Regions from separate parts of the Paenibacillus sp. J22P169 genome, predicted to be linked through region 1. Evidence: riboswitches for the same ligand, from Rfam matches in the RefSeq annotation. Region 1 holds a riboswitch; the other holds the start of a gene.
The links. Region 1 has a riboswitch for cyclic di-AMP ahead of AC58QG_RS27725 (stalk domain-containing protein). Riboswitches for the same ligand answer to the same signal wherever they lie in the genome.
Positions count from the first base shown of each region.

Region 1 (7,387 bases):
GAAGGAATGGAATTTGAACCGGATGAGAAGCTGTTAACTTTTGATGAAATAACTGAGATTGTTCGTGTGTTAGCTGGACTTGGTGTTCGTAAATTGCGATTAACTGGCGGAGAGCCTCTTGTTCGTAAAAACCTAGAGCAGTTGATCGGGAGGCTATCTCAAATTCCCGGTATTGAAGATATAGCATTGACTACAAATGGGATTTACTTTGCGTCGCGGGCTGAGAAGCTTCGGGCAGCAGGGTTAACTCGTGTAAATATTAGCTTGGATTCATTAAGAGCAGATCGGTTCTCACTGATCACCCGCGGGGGGGATATTCGTCGCGTGTTAGCCTCCATTGAAGAAGCATATCGTGTAGGCATTACGCCGATTAAATTGAATGTGGTACTCATGAAAGGGATCAATGATGACGAAATCGCTGATTTCTTACAAATGACGATTGATCGCCCGATTCAGGTGCGATTTATTGAATATATGCCGATCGGTCATCAAGACGAGGATTGGAAAAAGCGGTATCTGTCTCTTACGACAGTTCTTGACCGCTGTAAGGAAATGGGCTGGGAGGCAACCGCTTCTAATGCGGTTTATGGCAACGGCCCCGCACAGAATTATCGTATAGAAGGCGCACTAGGTTCATTCGGCCTTATCCATCCGATTAGCGATCACTTCTGTGAAACCTGCAACCGACTGCGGCTGACCGCAGATGGCAATATCAAGCCTTGCTTATACTGGTCCGATGAGTTCAACGTACGTAAGTATATTGGGGATGATGCAGCGGTAGAAGATTTGTTCTTCCGTGCACTGGATATTAAACCACAAAATCACGAGATGGCTCAGGCTTTGATGAATGAAGAGCAGTCGCATACACCAACTATTCGTCGGATGTCACAGATCGGCGGCTAGCGCAACGGGCACAGGGAGGCATGGGAAGCGAGTGAGCAGCGAAATGAAGCTTAGGTTTGGCCGTAAAGTGATTTCGGTCGATGAGGCGCGAGCCGAACTTTACACATACGTTAAACCCACAGAGACGGAGACTGTCTCGCTTTCAAGGTCTTTCGGAAGACGGTTGGCGAACGATATTTACGCGGATCATGATGTTCCGCATTTCCGACGATCAGGCGTGGATGGGTATGCTGTTCGTTCTCAGGATATTGCATCAGCAACTCCTGACACACCGGTTGTGCTACAAGTCATTGAGCGGATTCCAAGCGGAACCATGCCCCAACTTACGATTCTAGAAGGGATGGCTGCTCGTATCATGACGGGGGCGCCTGTTCCAGATGGCGCAGACACTGTTGTGATGCTGGAGATGACGGATTCCTTGCAGGATGCTTCCTTGTCATCCATGGACGCCAAGGTACGGATTAAGAAAAATGTGCAAGAAGCAAGTAATATAACCCCGATTGCCGGAGAAGTTGTACGTGGGGAGTTCGTAATTGCACGTGGGGATCAGATTGGTCCGGGGGAAGCTGCGATCCTGGCAACCTTTGGGTACTCCGTGGTTGAGGTATACCGAAAGCCTAAGGTGGCTATTTTCTCAACAGGTTCGGAGCTCTTACCCGTCGAACAGGAAATGCAGCCTGGGAAAATACGCAACAGCAACAGCTACATGCTAGCCGCACAAGTAGAGGCAGCAGGTGGAGCGGCTTTGATCATGCCAGCGCTCACTGATGATCCTCAGCAGGTGGAAGCCGCTATTGAGGCTGTATTGCCTGATGTGGATCTCATTCTCACTTCTGGCGGTGTCTCTGTTGGTGATTATGATGTCCTTGTCGAGTTATTCGGTCGATTTGACGGAAAGCTGTTGTTCAATAAGGTGGCAATGCGGCCAGGTACCCCGACGAGTGCTGCTTTCTGGAAGGATAAGCTGCTAGTAGCGTTGTCTGGTAATCCAGGCGCATCGTTCGTTGGCTTCGAACTATTCGCAAAGCCGATTATTAAGACGATGTTAGGGAGTCAGCGTCCTGAGGCAGAAGAGTTTACGGCCTTTCTGGATGTGACTTATGATAAACCCTCTGCCTATCCCCGTTATATTCGGGGGACCAAACGTGTCGAGGCAGGGTCTATATGGGTCAGACCTGCTGGCATCGATAAGTCGAGTATCATGGTGTCGATTAAAGATGCGGATTGCTTGATCTGGCTTCCTGCCGGAGGTCAAGGGTATCAGCGTGGTGATAGTGTGAAGGTTTATACAACACGTTAATAGATGAACTTATACGTTTATACATGTATTCATGAAATGATATAACCAATATCAACAGAAGTTTGGCGCTAACAAGTAACCGTCTATCAGGAGGGTCAGCTGTAGCGCTTTTTTTTCGAACAAGTGGTATCAATTTGAAATGAAAAAGCCCGCCTGCTGAAAGCTTCTATTCCTAGAAGTTTCAACAGGCAGGGCTATTTGCAAAGTAAATACTTAACGGAAGATGGTCCTAGTAGAATGTAGCAAGAATGATGACCAACAGTACATAAAGAACAAGAATAACACCTACGGAATTTCCGTATCCTGGCGTTCCACAACCAACTGCAGCTGACATAGTATCCCCTCCGGCTTGAATTAATGTGGGTTAAACACTATATAACATATGTAGGGGAAATACCTATTGATTGGACGAATGCCCTTATTGACCGGATCAATCACCTACAAAAAAAGCTGCCCTTGTGTGGTTCACAAGGCAGCTTTTTGCTCAATTAATTCGGAATTTGGTACACTTTAATTTTCTGAATGCCGAAGCTTTGCAGTGATTTTCTCGAGCCTGGGATAAAGATGTCCAGTCGCTTACCTTTAATGGCACCGCCGGTATCCGTTGCATAAGCGTACATTCCGCCAGTAGGAAGACCACTAAATGAATAACCTTCGATATAAAGTTTGGTACCAAGTGGAATTACGGATGGATCAACAGCAACTGTGCCGATCGCAAGTGGGTTACCCAAGTAATCAAAGGCCCCGTATCCACCATTTTCAGAAGGATCTGCTGAATAAGCTGTAGATTCAAAAACTTGATAATCAGGTGCATGCTTTCCGCCATCTTTACTCAGGATGGCCAGTTTACTGCTCGCATCCCACTGTACAGGTACACCTGCAGCCGTGGACAGAAAGCGAAGCGGCACATAAACCCGCCCATTTTGATACTGGGAAGCGCCATCTAAGATGACGGTCTCCTGATCAACGAGGGCTTCTTTTTGACCTGAAACCAAGGTAATCGTATGTTGATTGTTAGTTAGTGTTACTTCAATCTGTTTTCCATCTTTTTTCCAATTCACCGTATAACCGAGCTTCTCGGTCACAAACCGCAGTGGAACTTGGGTCGTGTGGTTGCCATCCAGAAATGGCTGTGCATCAGGGAAATGGATCAGGTCATCATTGACTTGCACTTTCACTTCCATTTCAGCTGCTTGGGCTGTAAATGGGGAAAGAAAGCCTCCTGCCAATACTGTTAGAGAAACAGCAAGGCCAGTTAACCCTTTGATAAGCTTATTCAATTGGTAATCCTCCTTCATGAGCCTTCGAGGTTAGTTGACGGGTTCGGGAAGAAGGTTCTCCCTAGTCTGCTCCAAGCCGAAGCAAATATTCACCCCAAGTATTTCGTCCCCCGTACCAGTGCCTAAATTTATGCACCAGACTCGGCTTCAAATATTTTATCATCACAGACATGCCTGAACAACGACCAATATATGGTTATGCCCTTTCATACTAGACTTAGGTCTAGGTTCAAAAACGGTCGATAGTCGGTTTTAGAACGTCTGTGATTGAGCTACGATAGGAGTATGATGAAGGGTGAGGGGCGATTTGACATGAATAATAAGAATCGGGAAATTGATCCTACTAATATATTTGACCGTATTGGCAAAATGGCTGAAACCGTTTGGCAGGAGACTATAGGCAAAACGAATCCAGGTACCTATGATGATGGCACCATTGCCAAGCTTGAGGAGCGCTATGACGATGCGCTCCAGGCCACGATTGCGCTGCGTAGTCACATCGCGAGAGCGGAAGAGATGGCGAAGCTGCGCGGCGAGCAAGCGGAGCTTGCAATGCGCGCCGGCGAAGAGGATCTCGCGCGGCTCGCTCTGCAAGAGAAGCTGCGCGAGGAAGCCGCTTGCGAGCACTACCGCGCGCAGTACGCGAGCAGCCAGGACTTGTGCCTGGCGCTCGCAGAGGAACTGCGCGGACTGCGTGCCGGGCACGCAGCCGAGGATGTGCAGCCGCATGGCGGGCTGCACGGGAAAGAGGCTCGCGACACATGGCGCGAGCTGGAGGTCGCCGGCCGCGAGCTCGGCCGGGAGGCACTGCAGGGGCTCCGCGTGGCGGGCCGCCTGTCGAAGGAGACGCTGAAGGAAGCCGGAGACAACCTTCAGCATGAACTGCGCGCGCTGCGTACCCGACTGCAGCATGAGTGGCAACAGGAGCAGCGTGCTCGCGATGAGCGGGATCCGCACAACCGGAAATAGCATTGGCTCGTGACCTCCATGAAAAGCAAAGCCTTGCCCTATAAGGATTTGCATCTTGGAGGTCGTCCATTCTTATGGTATGCTAGGAATCGTATGAACGAAAGTGAAATGGCAGCCAGAGGAGGTGCATCGATGGGAGAAGAAATGAAAAATAACCGCAGCCGGAATACAGCGCTTGTGCTGATTGGAGCCGGTGTTTTTTTGCTTCTAGATCATACCATAGGCTTTTTTCCCATTATGGCCGTAATCCTTATTCTGCTGGGCATTCATCGTGTTCGTTCACGCAAAGAGCGCAAGGGTTATGTGTTGATGGGGATTGGTGCCGTTATTTTATTTGGTGATCATCTCGCAATTGTCATTTCAGTTGTGTTGATTTCATTAGGGTTCTTTTTTATTCGATCTAAACAGGTTCATAAGGATGATTCTTATATACAAAAGCAAAAGATTGTTGATAGCGTTCGCCTCGGCCGAGAGCCTTGGATTCTGCGAAATACGTCGACATGGTATTTGGTGGGGGAGACGTATATTGATCTCTCGTTGGCCATTTTAGAACAAAAGGAAACGACAGTCATCCTACAGGGCGTTGTAGGGGATATTGATATAAAGGTACCTGATGATATCGGCGTTTCCGTTACAGCTTCTGTCATGTTCGGTCAGCTTCATATCGCTGAAGAGCGTGAAACAGGTGTGATGAACAAAGTGGTATGGCAATCGGAGAATTATCAACATTGCGACCATCGGGTGAAACTCGTGCTCTCTTTTATCGTAGGAGATATCAAGGTCAAAGTATTGTAAATTTCTTGGAAATATTGTTTCACACATTACATGGACTATATTTTAGATAAACGAAACCATCCTTATTGGACGGTATAGCCGTTTATTTCAAGGGGGTTCATCACCACGTGGACGGCTACAAACGACGTTTAACGAATATGATATGGCGCAGCATGGGGGAGGCCATCCTCTTTAGCTTCGCTGTTTTCGGTGCTATGCTTTATTTTTTGAATTCACGGCATTTGATTGAACCCTTTTCCAGCTGGCAGCAGGGGGTTAAATTTTCATTCATGGCCCTGTTGATTCTAGGTGTGATTGGTGCTGTGTTCGGATATTGGAACAGCTCTAAGGTGACACGCAGACTTGAGCCGATGATGGAAACGATGATTTTATTAGAAAAAGGGACATTTGCCCGTGAAGGCTTTCAATACGGGGAAGATGATGAAATTGGACGTTTAGGCGAACAACTCAGCCGTATTATGAAGCGATGGGAGGAGCAAGTGACCTCACTCCAACGACTCTCCAATAGTAATGCTGAGCTTACCGAAAAAGCCAAGCTTGCCGCAGTCATTGAAGAGCGCCAGCGTTTGGCACGCGAGCTGCATGATGCGGTAAGTCAGCAATTGTTCGCTATTTCAATGACTGCGACAGCTGTAGGTCGAACGTTGGATAAGGATTTCGAGAAAGCGAAGCGGCAAATTCATCTGATTGAAGAAATGGCCTCCGTCGCTCAATCCGAAATGAGAGCCCTATTACTGCATCTGCGACCGATCCATCTCGAAGGAAAACGATTGTCCGAAGGCCTTGTTGAGCTCTTAAAAGAGCTGGCTGCCAAGGTCCCTATGGCGATTAGCTGGGATATGGATGATGAAATTCGCTTAAACAAAGGGATCGAAGATCATTTGTTCCGAATTGTACAAGAAGCACTTTCGAATGCGCTGCGTCATTCCAAGGCGAATAAACTGGAAGTGAAGCTGCTGCATCGTTCAGACGGCATTCGATTAGTGATCCGCGATGACGGTGTTGGGTTCGAGCTTGATGCGAAGAAGCTAACTTCATATGGAATCGTGTCTATGAAGGAACGCGTTAACGAAATCGGAGGATCCGTTGATATCATTACGGCACCTGATCGAGGCACCCGTATCGAGATTCGGGTACCTATTCTGGCAAGCGATCCTCAATTGATCGAGAATTAGCACTGTACATAGAGAGGGAGAAGCGAATGGACGACACCTTAATCAAAGTACTACTTGTCGATGACCATGAAATGGTCAGAATTGGACTTGCAGCTGTTCTAGGGACGGAAGATGGAATTGAGGTCGTTGGCGAAGCGAGCAATGGTCACGATGGCATTCGTCTAGCTCAAGAATATCGTCCAGATGTCGTGCTGATGGACCTTGTTATGGAAGGCATGGACGGCATTGAAACGACAAGGAAATTACTGCAACTATACCCAGAATGTAAGGTCATTGTATTGACTAGCTTCCTAGATGATGAGAAAATGTATCCAGTTATCGAAGCAGGTGCCTTCAGCTATTTATTGAAAACCTCGCGGGCGTCCGAGATCGCGCAAGCGATTAGAGCCGCGGCCAAAGGGCAGTCGATTCTAGAGTCACAGGTTGCTTCGAAAATCATGAATCGCTTTCGTCAACCTAAGCCGGCTGCAGAGCCGCATGAAGAATTAACGGACCGCGAGATGGAAGTTCTTCGCTTGATCGCGAAAGGCAAATCCAATCAAGAGCTAGCTGATGATTTATTCATTGGTGTGAAGACGGTAAAATTCCACGTCACTAACGTTTTGTCCAAGCTAGGCGTAGAAGATCGCACACAAGCGGCGATATATGCCTTCAAGCACGGGCTGGCGGAATAAGGCAAGGAGCGATAAGCTTGAATGTAGTCAAACAGATTTGGAGCTGGTTTGGTTCCATAGCAATTTCTTTTGTTCTAGTTGTATTTCTAGGTGTGTTTGTGTTTCAATCGACGAGAGTTAGCGGTCATTCTATGGATCCGACGTTACATGATAGCCAACGTGTGTATGTTTCGAAGCTTTCACATACGTTTCATTATGAACCCAATTATGAGGACATTGTCATTATCGATTCTAGGGTTGATATGAAGCGAACTTTCAAAAATGATTTAATGGACAGCCCATTACTCAGCT
Region 1 is NZ_JCAUAO010000008.1:16,012-23,398, forward strand. It holds gene moaA (GTP 3',8-cyclase MoaA) at 1-903, shown strand, start outside; gene AC58QG_RS27715 (molybdopterin molybdotransferase MoeA) at 935-2,203, shown strand; gene AC58QG_RS27720 (YjcZ family sporulation protein) at 2,433-2,537, opposite strand; gene AC58QG_RS27725 (stalk domain-containing protein) at 2,692-3,483, opposite strand; cyclic di-AMP (ydaO/yuaA leader) riboswitch at 3,488-3,640, opposite strand; gene AC58QG_RS27730 (PspA/IM30 family protein) at 3,796-4,452, shown strand; gene liaF (cell wall-active antibiotics response protein LiaF) at 4,471-5,247, shown strand; gene AC58QG_RS27740 (sensor histidine kinase) at 5,355-6,422, shown strand; gene AC58QG_RS27745 (response regulator) at 6,449-7,096, shown strand; gene lepB (signal peptidase I) at 7,114-7,387, shown strand, end outside.

Region 2 (7,387 bases), on a different contig from region 1:
GGCAAGCCTGCCAATCCGGATGCGACGAGCGGTCAAAAAGCCGGTTCCAAAGGGGACAACGGCTCTTGGTGGAATGATCTTAAACGTTGGTGGAACGACTAATATTCCTCTAAATGAAAACACAAAAAGGCAGTACTAAGCGCGTCTTAGTCCTGCCTTTTTGCTGTCCTAGTATATGAGGTAACATACACTAGGGTCTAGTATACCCGCTTCGACATTGTGTAACAATGGATGACACATAATGTTCATATTCTCCATATTCGCTATGGAAAGCTTAGGAGAGTGCGTCCTTAAGGCTTTGATCCGAGCGGTTCCACCAGTCTTCATTATGTGCAATCAGTGTGTTTCGAAGGGCTCCCCGCTCACTGTCCGACAATCCTTCTAGGATAAACTTACGTTTCATAGCTCCGTCCATTTTGTTCACGTGCTCCGCAAGAATCTTCCATCCGCGGCGCGCTTCCGTATCGATTAACATCTCACAAGCAGACATCCCCGCATAGTAGGCGCCATCCTCTGTGCGATCAACCGCTACCCACACGATCCACGCTTTACGACCATTAGGGACATCCTCCTTGTTCGTGGAGAATTTAATCCCTTTCTCGATCTTACTCTTAGCATGCAGTGTTCCTTCATCCAGATAAGCTTCATCCCCATCAATAATAATGCCGGAGACGTTACTAAGATCAATGGCTCCTGCACCGAAGCCTTTGTGATTCACTTTTGAACTTACTATATTTAAGGCTAGCTTCTTCTTATCCGCTTCCATAAGGGCACCTTCCACTCTACATAAAGTTAAAATGACGACTTGCTTTCATTGTAGCGAAAGTCATCCATTAGAACAAGGGGCGGTGTCTCCCATTCCCATTTCTAAACATTTCTTTCACCTCGCAGAAATATTCCCTAGGTTGTCTACATATACATGCTGTAGATGCTTGTTTAGGCGGGGTGAATCTCATGGATATGAATGCTCTATTCAATAGCCGCAAGGTACAGTGGTTTGCTGTCATGCTCCTTGCTGCCGGCGCAGTGTTAATAACGAACACCTTGCTCCCCTCCACACCAAGAGGGACTGTTCCTGTCGTCTCTAAAGATGTACCTATTGTTAAGACACCGGACATGCAGCCTGCAGATAATGGTAATGGCAAACCGTTAGAAACCTCAACACCACTTAGTTATCGTATTGCCGAATATCACATGAACGTTGCCTACACACCAGAAACCCAACAGCTCCAAGGACAACAAACGCTCACGTGGGAAAATCCAGGCTCTGTTCCTGTACAAGAAATGTATCTGCACCTCTATCCGAATGCTTTCGCATCGAAGAAAACGACATTCATGCGCGAGTCTGGAGGTAAGCTGCGGGAGGATGAAGCGAAGGCAGAGAGTGGCGGAAGTATGGAACTGCTCTCTGTGAAGTCGGATACGGGTGATGATCTCACCAAGCGGATGTCGTTCGTGCAGCCGGATGATGGCAACAAGGACGACCATACACTGATCAAAATCCCTTTATCTAAGCCCGTAGGACCTGGAGAAACTGTAACCATCAAAACCGAATTCCTTGTTAAGCTGCCTGCAGCTTTTGCCAGAATGGGGTACGTCGATGACTTTGTTATGGCTGGACAATGGTTTCCGAAGGTTGCCGCCTATGAACGTAAGGGAACAAGGGGCCGGACTGAACCTGGCTGGGATCTTCATCAATACCATGGCAATTCCGAGTTCTATGCTGATTTCGGCATGTATGATGTGAAAATCCAAGTGCCTGCGAATTACATTGTGGCCGCTACAGGGTTTCCTGTGAAGCCTGCTGTGACGGATAAGGGCACCAAGACGTACCAATTTTATGCCGAGGATGTCCATGATTTCGCTTGGTCGGCCTCTCCGCATTTCATCTATGTGGAAGAGCCCTTCTCGACACCACAAATTCCTGGGGTCAAGATCAAGCTATACCTCGATCCGAATCATCAAGATTTAAAGGATCGCTACATGTATGCAGCCAAAAAAGCACTCTCACGTTACAGTCAGTGGTACGGAACGTATCCCTACTCTACCCTCTCTATCGTAGTGCCGCCTCCGGGCGGGAATGGCGCGGGCGGCATGGAATATCCGACTTTGGTTACTGCCTGGGGTGCCAGCGACAAGGATCCCGACTTAGAGCTGGAACGCGTCGTCGTGCATGAGATCGGCCACCAATTCTTCTATGGACTCGTTGCCAGCAATGAATTCGAAGAAGCATGGCTGGATGAAGGCTTCACCTCTTATGCGGAGGATAAAGTCATGGAAGCTGAATATGGGGATGTACCTAATTTGCCTGTCGAATCCAGTTATATTACCTCACCCAATGGGCTGCAGAAGGATGCATGGGCTTACAAAGGTCATGATCAGTATGCAGAAAATGTGTACACGCGTGGCAAGCTCGTGCTGAAAGCAATTGAGCAGCAAGTCGGTACGAAGGTGATGGACCGTATTATGAAAACCTATTTCCAAAGGTGGCAGTTCAAGCACCCTTCTACGAAGGACTTCCAACAAGTTGTGGAGGATGTCAGCAAAACAAAGTGGGATGATTTCTTTAATCAGTATGTCTATGGCGGTATGATGATGGATTATTCTGTCGAGAGTGTACACGTCCAGCCTCAGGGCAGCAAGGGGTCCGAGACTTACGAAAGCACGGTCCGCATCGTGAAGCATGGCGGCAACTCACCGGAAGTGCCTGTCCAGTTCCACTTCGCAGATGGTACAACGTTAGATAAAACATGGGATGGTAAGGAAGGCAGCATTGAGTTCAAATTAACGCATGCCTCCCCTGTCGACTGGGTGCGCATTGATCCCAAGTACACGCTCATTCTCGAAAATAAGCACATCAACAACTTTTATCAAACCCAATTAAATACAAAGTGGCAAATTCGGTGGAATCTCGGCATTATTCAGTTCCTGCAAGCCATATTCGGCTCAGTCGCCTGGTAAGGACTTGGCTTACGTCTCATGACAAACTCTGAGGAGGGACCCTCGTTGGCCACCTATATCAAATCAGGCTTCAGGGCAGCTATGGCACAGCCCTTTGCCACGATCATTTTATTCCTTTATCAGATGGGCTGGGGTATTCTCCTGTATAAACTCGTGCAGGGAATACTCGTCCCCCTCATGCATCGGTTCCCTGGCGCCGAGCAGCCCAAGCAGGCATTGCAGATCTTTCTAGCTGAAGGCCAGTTCCAGTTAATTAAAACAGATCTCAGCTATTCCTATTTATGGTGGCTAGGTGCTCTCTTGTGTGCTCGCATGCTGCTGACGCCTCTCTTAAATGGCGGTGTTTATTATTCACTCACGCACGCTCACCAGAATGCTGGCTACCGTTTCTTTCGCGGGATGAAAAAGCTTATGCTCCCTTTTCTACTCGTGTATCTCATCCGGATCGCACTTACCCTGTTTCCACTCATCTGGCTCCTCCCGAAAGCTGCTTATGTTCTTGGGCATAGCGGTTCCTATGAGCAGGTCATTCTCAAGCTTCTGCCTTGGATACTGAGTCTACTGATTTACGGATTTCTCCTGCAGCTGCTGTTTATGTATGTGCAATTCGCCATCGCGGCCAAGCTAGGTATCACATCGACGATCTTCTCTTTCTTTCGATACTCACTGCCGATTATCGGACTTGCCATCATTCTGTTAGTGTTCACAGGACTTTTGGCAGGGGTCACGGTCACAGCTACCTACCTATGGGCGGGACTGATAGCACTAATCATTTATCAACTGTATCCTCTCTTCCATATTTTCATCCAAATCTGGGGCATTTCTTCCCAATATCAGCTTCTTTCAGCCAAAATATCCAATTAATATCCAGCAAAACAGCCAATAGGCAGGCATTCTCCCCTTCTCCATGAGAAAGGGGCTTTTTTTCGTCTGTTTTCCGAACGATTCGCCTAATTTTCAGCCTTTTTTCTTATAAAAAAAGAGGAATTTCATTGTTTATGACGAATTAAAAGGACTAGCATCAAAAAACCAAATATTTCATGCCGAATTCCTCAGTTTATGGGGAAACGGGGGAACCACTCCGGGTGAATTGATCTTGCAAGACAGGGATCATAGGGAACCTTCAACCGAACCCTCCAGCTAACCTCGTAGGCACCGGAAGGAGACAAGCAGTTGAAGAAAGTTGTTGGTCTTATTTTTAGTCTTGTTTTGTTTTTGAGTGTTAGTGTAGGAAGCGTTTTCGCAGCATCCAATATGGATAAAGCGGTAGACGAGCTTGTTGGAACTCCTTACAGATGGGCAGGAACGACAACCAAAGGATTCGATTGCTCTGGTTTCACGTCCTACTTGTTCGACGAGTTCGGCATCGACCTTCCACACAGCTCCAAATCACAAAACAGTGAAGGCTACTGGGTTGACAAAAGTGATCTTCGTAAGGGCGATCTTGTATTTTTCAACACAGATGGCAGCGGCATCTCTCACGTAGGGATGTACCTCGGTAATGGTGAATTCGTTCACTCCGCTACCAATCAAGGTGTTGTTAAGAATAAGTTGAGCGAATCCTATTATGCGAAGCGGTATGTATCAGCCAGACGTGTTCTATGGGATGATATTTACAATCAACTAACTGCTGAATCCAAGTAATGTTCTCGGCACAGAATGAAGCCCTGCAAGCTTTGCTCGTAAGAGCGACTTGCAGGGCTTCATTCATTTGAACGAGGGTATCAGCGTATACTACAAGGAATAAATATGGGCGGGCCCTTCGGCCTCGAGGAAGGATAAGAATGTATGGACAGCATAAAAGATAGTACATCCCCACCGTTTCCTGGCATCATTCAATCCATTGATGAGATTAGAGCAGATATCGGAGAGCCGCATCCGGCAGTACAAAATAAAGTTATTAACCAAATCGACGAGCACGCAAGAGCGTTCATCGCCAAATCACCTTTATTCTACTTATCTACGTCAGGCGCGAATGGACTGTGTGATGTTTCCCCCCGCGGCGATAGCGCAGGATTCGTTCGTGTTCTAGATGAACACCGCTTCATCTATCCCGAAAGACTCGGAAACCGCCGATTAGATTCGATGCAAAATATATTAACCAACCCACAAGTGGGTCTCTTATTCATCATTCCAGGCGTCGACATGGTACTCCGCGTCAATGGCCGCGCTTGGTTAACAAAGGACGAGGAGCTACTAGCGACGATGCAGCTGAATGGGAAATCCCCCATCGCCGCTGTCGGCGTCGAGGTGCAGGAATGCTTTGTGCATTGCAGTCGCGCCCTCAAGCTGTCGAAGATTTGGGATCCCGCTACGTGGGTACCCGAACAGGAGCAGCCAGACGGCATGGATATGTTCCGCGCACATCTGGCATTGAACGGAATTCCGCTGGAAGAGTAGGAAAAAGCCAACTAGGCAGCCAAAATGTATAACTTGACATGATATGTTAGCCAGCCTATAATAACGGCATGTCGTTTTCTAGGGTTCCGCGGCGCATGTCGCCGGCTGGTCCAAGGGAAAACACACAGCGGATACGCTGTGGTCACGGAGGGAGAAAAGCCCGGGAGTCTATCGCAGCAGTGCGATATTCCCGGGCTTTTCTTTGTTTTTTTTGTGGCACTGGCGACATAATATCTACATGAAGGAGTGTTCATTATGGCATGGTTATACCTGGTCATTGCAGGTGTTTTTGAGGTGGTGTGGGCCATATCATTGAAATTTTCCAACGGATTTACCCGACTTGTCCCATCCATTGTTACTATTCTAGGCATGATCGTTAGTTTCTATTTCTTAGCAGTAGCAACAAAAACTCTTCCTATCGGTACCGCCTATGCGGCTTGGACCGGCATCGGTGCAGTCGGTGCCATTATCATTGGCACACTATTTCTTGATGAACCGATCAGTTTAGTGCGTATCTTGTTTATGGTTTTGATTCTAGTTGGTGTGCTCGGGCTGAAATTCACGTCAGGGCACTAAAGGATGTCGAGCACTTAGACATCGCTTATCTGTGTGACAACATTAGCAATTCGGCAGAGACGCGTCTCTTGTGTTTTCGCGTCCTCGACCTGTCGGACGAATTCTTTGCGCTTGGAGAAAGCGAGCGCTTCAAACCGTTGCACAGCGCCATCCACTTCCGACAATGCGGATTGAAGATCCGCAGGAATTTCCACGGTGCGAGGCGCGAGATCCAAGGCCAACGTCACCTCGACGGGATCATCTGCCTTCAAACCGGAGGCCTGTCTGTGGGCATCACTAAGCGGGATGAGGTATTCGCCGCCCATGACCGCAACCGTCGTCCGATACGTGTAATCATTCAGGGTCACGGATACGCTGGGCTTTTTGCCTCCTGCTAACGTGGTCATGACCTCTTCGGGAATGGAAATCCCCGTGGCATTCTTATTTTGGGCTTTCATAACCGTCGTATGGAACGTTACACTCATGGTCGATGCCTCCTATGGAGTAGTGAAAGTTGGGGTGGCTATTTGATCGTATAACTCACATACCAGAAGCTGCCCCCGACGAAGATACGCAAATGCTGGGACAAAGGTCGAAAAATGTCATTCAACTCTTCGTACGTAAAATAGTTTTTGAGAATTTCATGCTTGGAGCCGTCGGCTAGCTCGCGTCTTTTGTACGTATCCTCGCTATCCTCATGGGTAATGAGCTCGCCGCCTCTTCCAGGTACATACACGTTATCCGCGATAAAAACCTGCGCCCCACTGCCCAACCGTTCATGGAAACCTTGTAAAAAGCTGTCGATCCGATTGCGCGGAATGTGGGAGAACCAGAAGTTCGCCAATCCGTAATCAAATTCCCCGCGTATCTCGGAGAGCTTGTACGCATCTCCTTCCACAAAGCTAGCATTCCCCTTCGGCCAACTCTTCGACTCCGCGATGTGCAGCACTTCCGGGCGTATATCTACCCCAACAAGCTGCGCTGCGGTTTCTGCGGCAATATGTGTCCAATAACCCGTGCCACAGGCGATTTCCAGCACACGTCGTCCCTCCACTTGCTTCTTCAGGATATCAGAAAGGAAGGCCAGCTCTTGTTGAAACTCCGCATCTTCACGGTGATAAATCCGTTCATACTCCTCTGCTCGTGCGCCGTAGTAGGCTTGCATGCTCAGCTTTTCTTGATCCAAAAGCGTCTGCTTCTCTTTCACTTCGTGAAGGATGCGATGTCTCGCCGACAGCAAATCCGCAAAAATCGCTCCACCCTGCACAGCGTAATTCGCTAGCAGCCCCTGCGTAGCCATAACGATTAGCTGAGTCATCGATAACCCCGTATCATCTGCCATCCGCTCCAAATCGGACTTTACTTTCTCAGGCAAATAAACCGAAAGTCGTTTCGTCTTGTCTTGTTTGTCCTCCATGGTTAGGCCGCCTCCTTTTTCGAATATTGTAACACATAATATGTACCATGTTAA
Region 2 is NZ_JCAUAO010000020.1:22,936-30,322, forward strand. It holds gene AC58QG_RS35990 (transglycosylase domain-containing protein) at 1-102, shown strand, start outside; gene AC58QG_RS35995 (YwhD family protein) at 275-766, opposite strand; gene AC58QG_RS36000 (M1 family metallopeptidase) at 955-2,961, shown strand; gene AC58QG_RS36005 (hypothetical protein) at 3,007-3,825, shown strand; cyclic di-AMP (ydaO/yuaA leader) riboswitch at 3,993-4,131, shown strand; gene AC58QG_RS36010 (C40 family peptidase) at 4,135-4,605, shown strand; gene AC58QG_RS36015 (MSMEG_1061 family FMN-dependent PPOX-type flavoprotein) at 4,750-5,361, shown strand; guanidine-I (ykkC/yxkD leader) riboswitch at 5,429-5,530, shown strand; gene sugE (quaternary ammonium compound efflux SMR transporter SugE) at 5,617-5,937, shown strand; gene AC58QG_RS36025 (YdeI/OmpD-associated family protein) at 5,952-6,401, opposite strand; gene AC58QG_RS36030 (methyltransferase domain-containing protein) at 6,440-7,333, opposite strand.
Region 2: another riboswitch for cyclic di-AMP. It lies ahead of AC58QG_RS36010 (C40 family peptidase); the one in region 1 lies ahead of AC58QG_RS27725 (stalk domain-containing protein).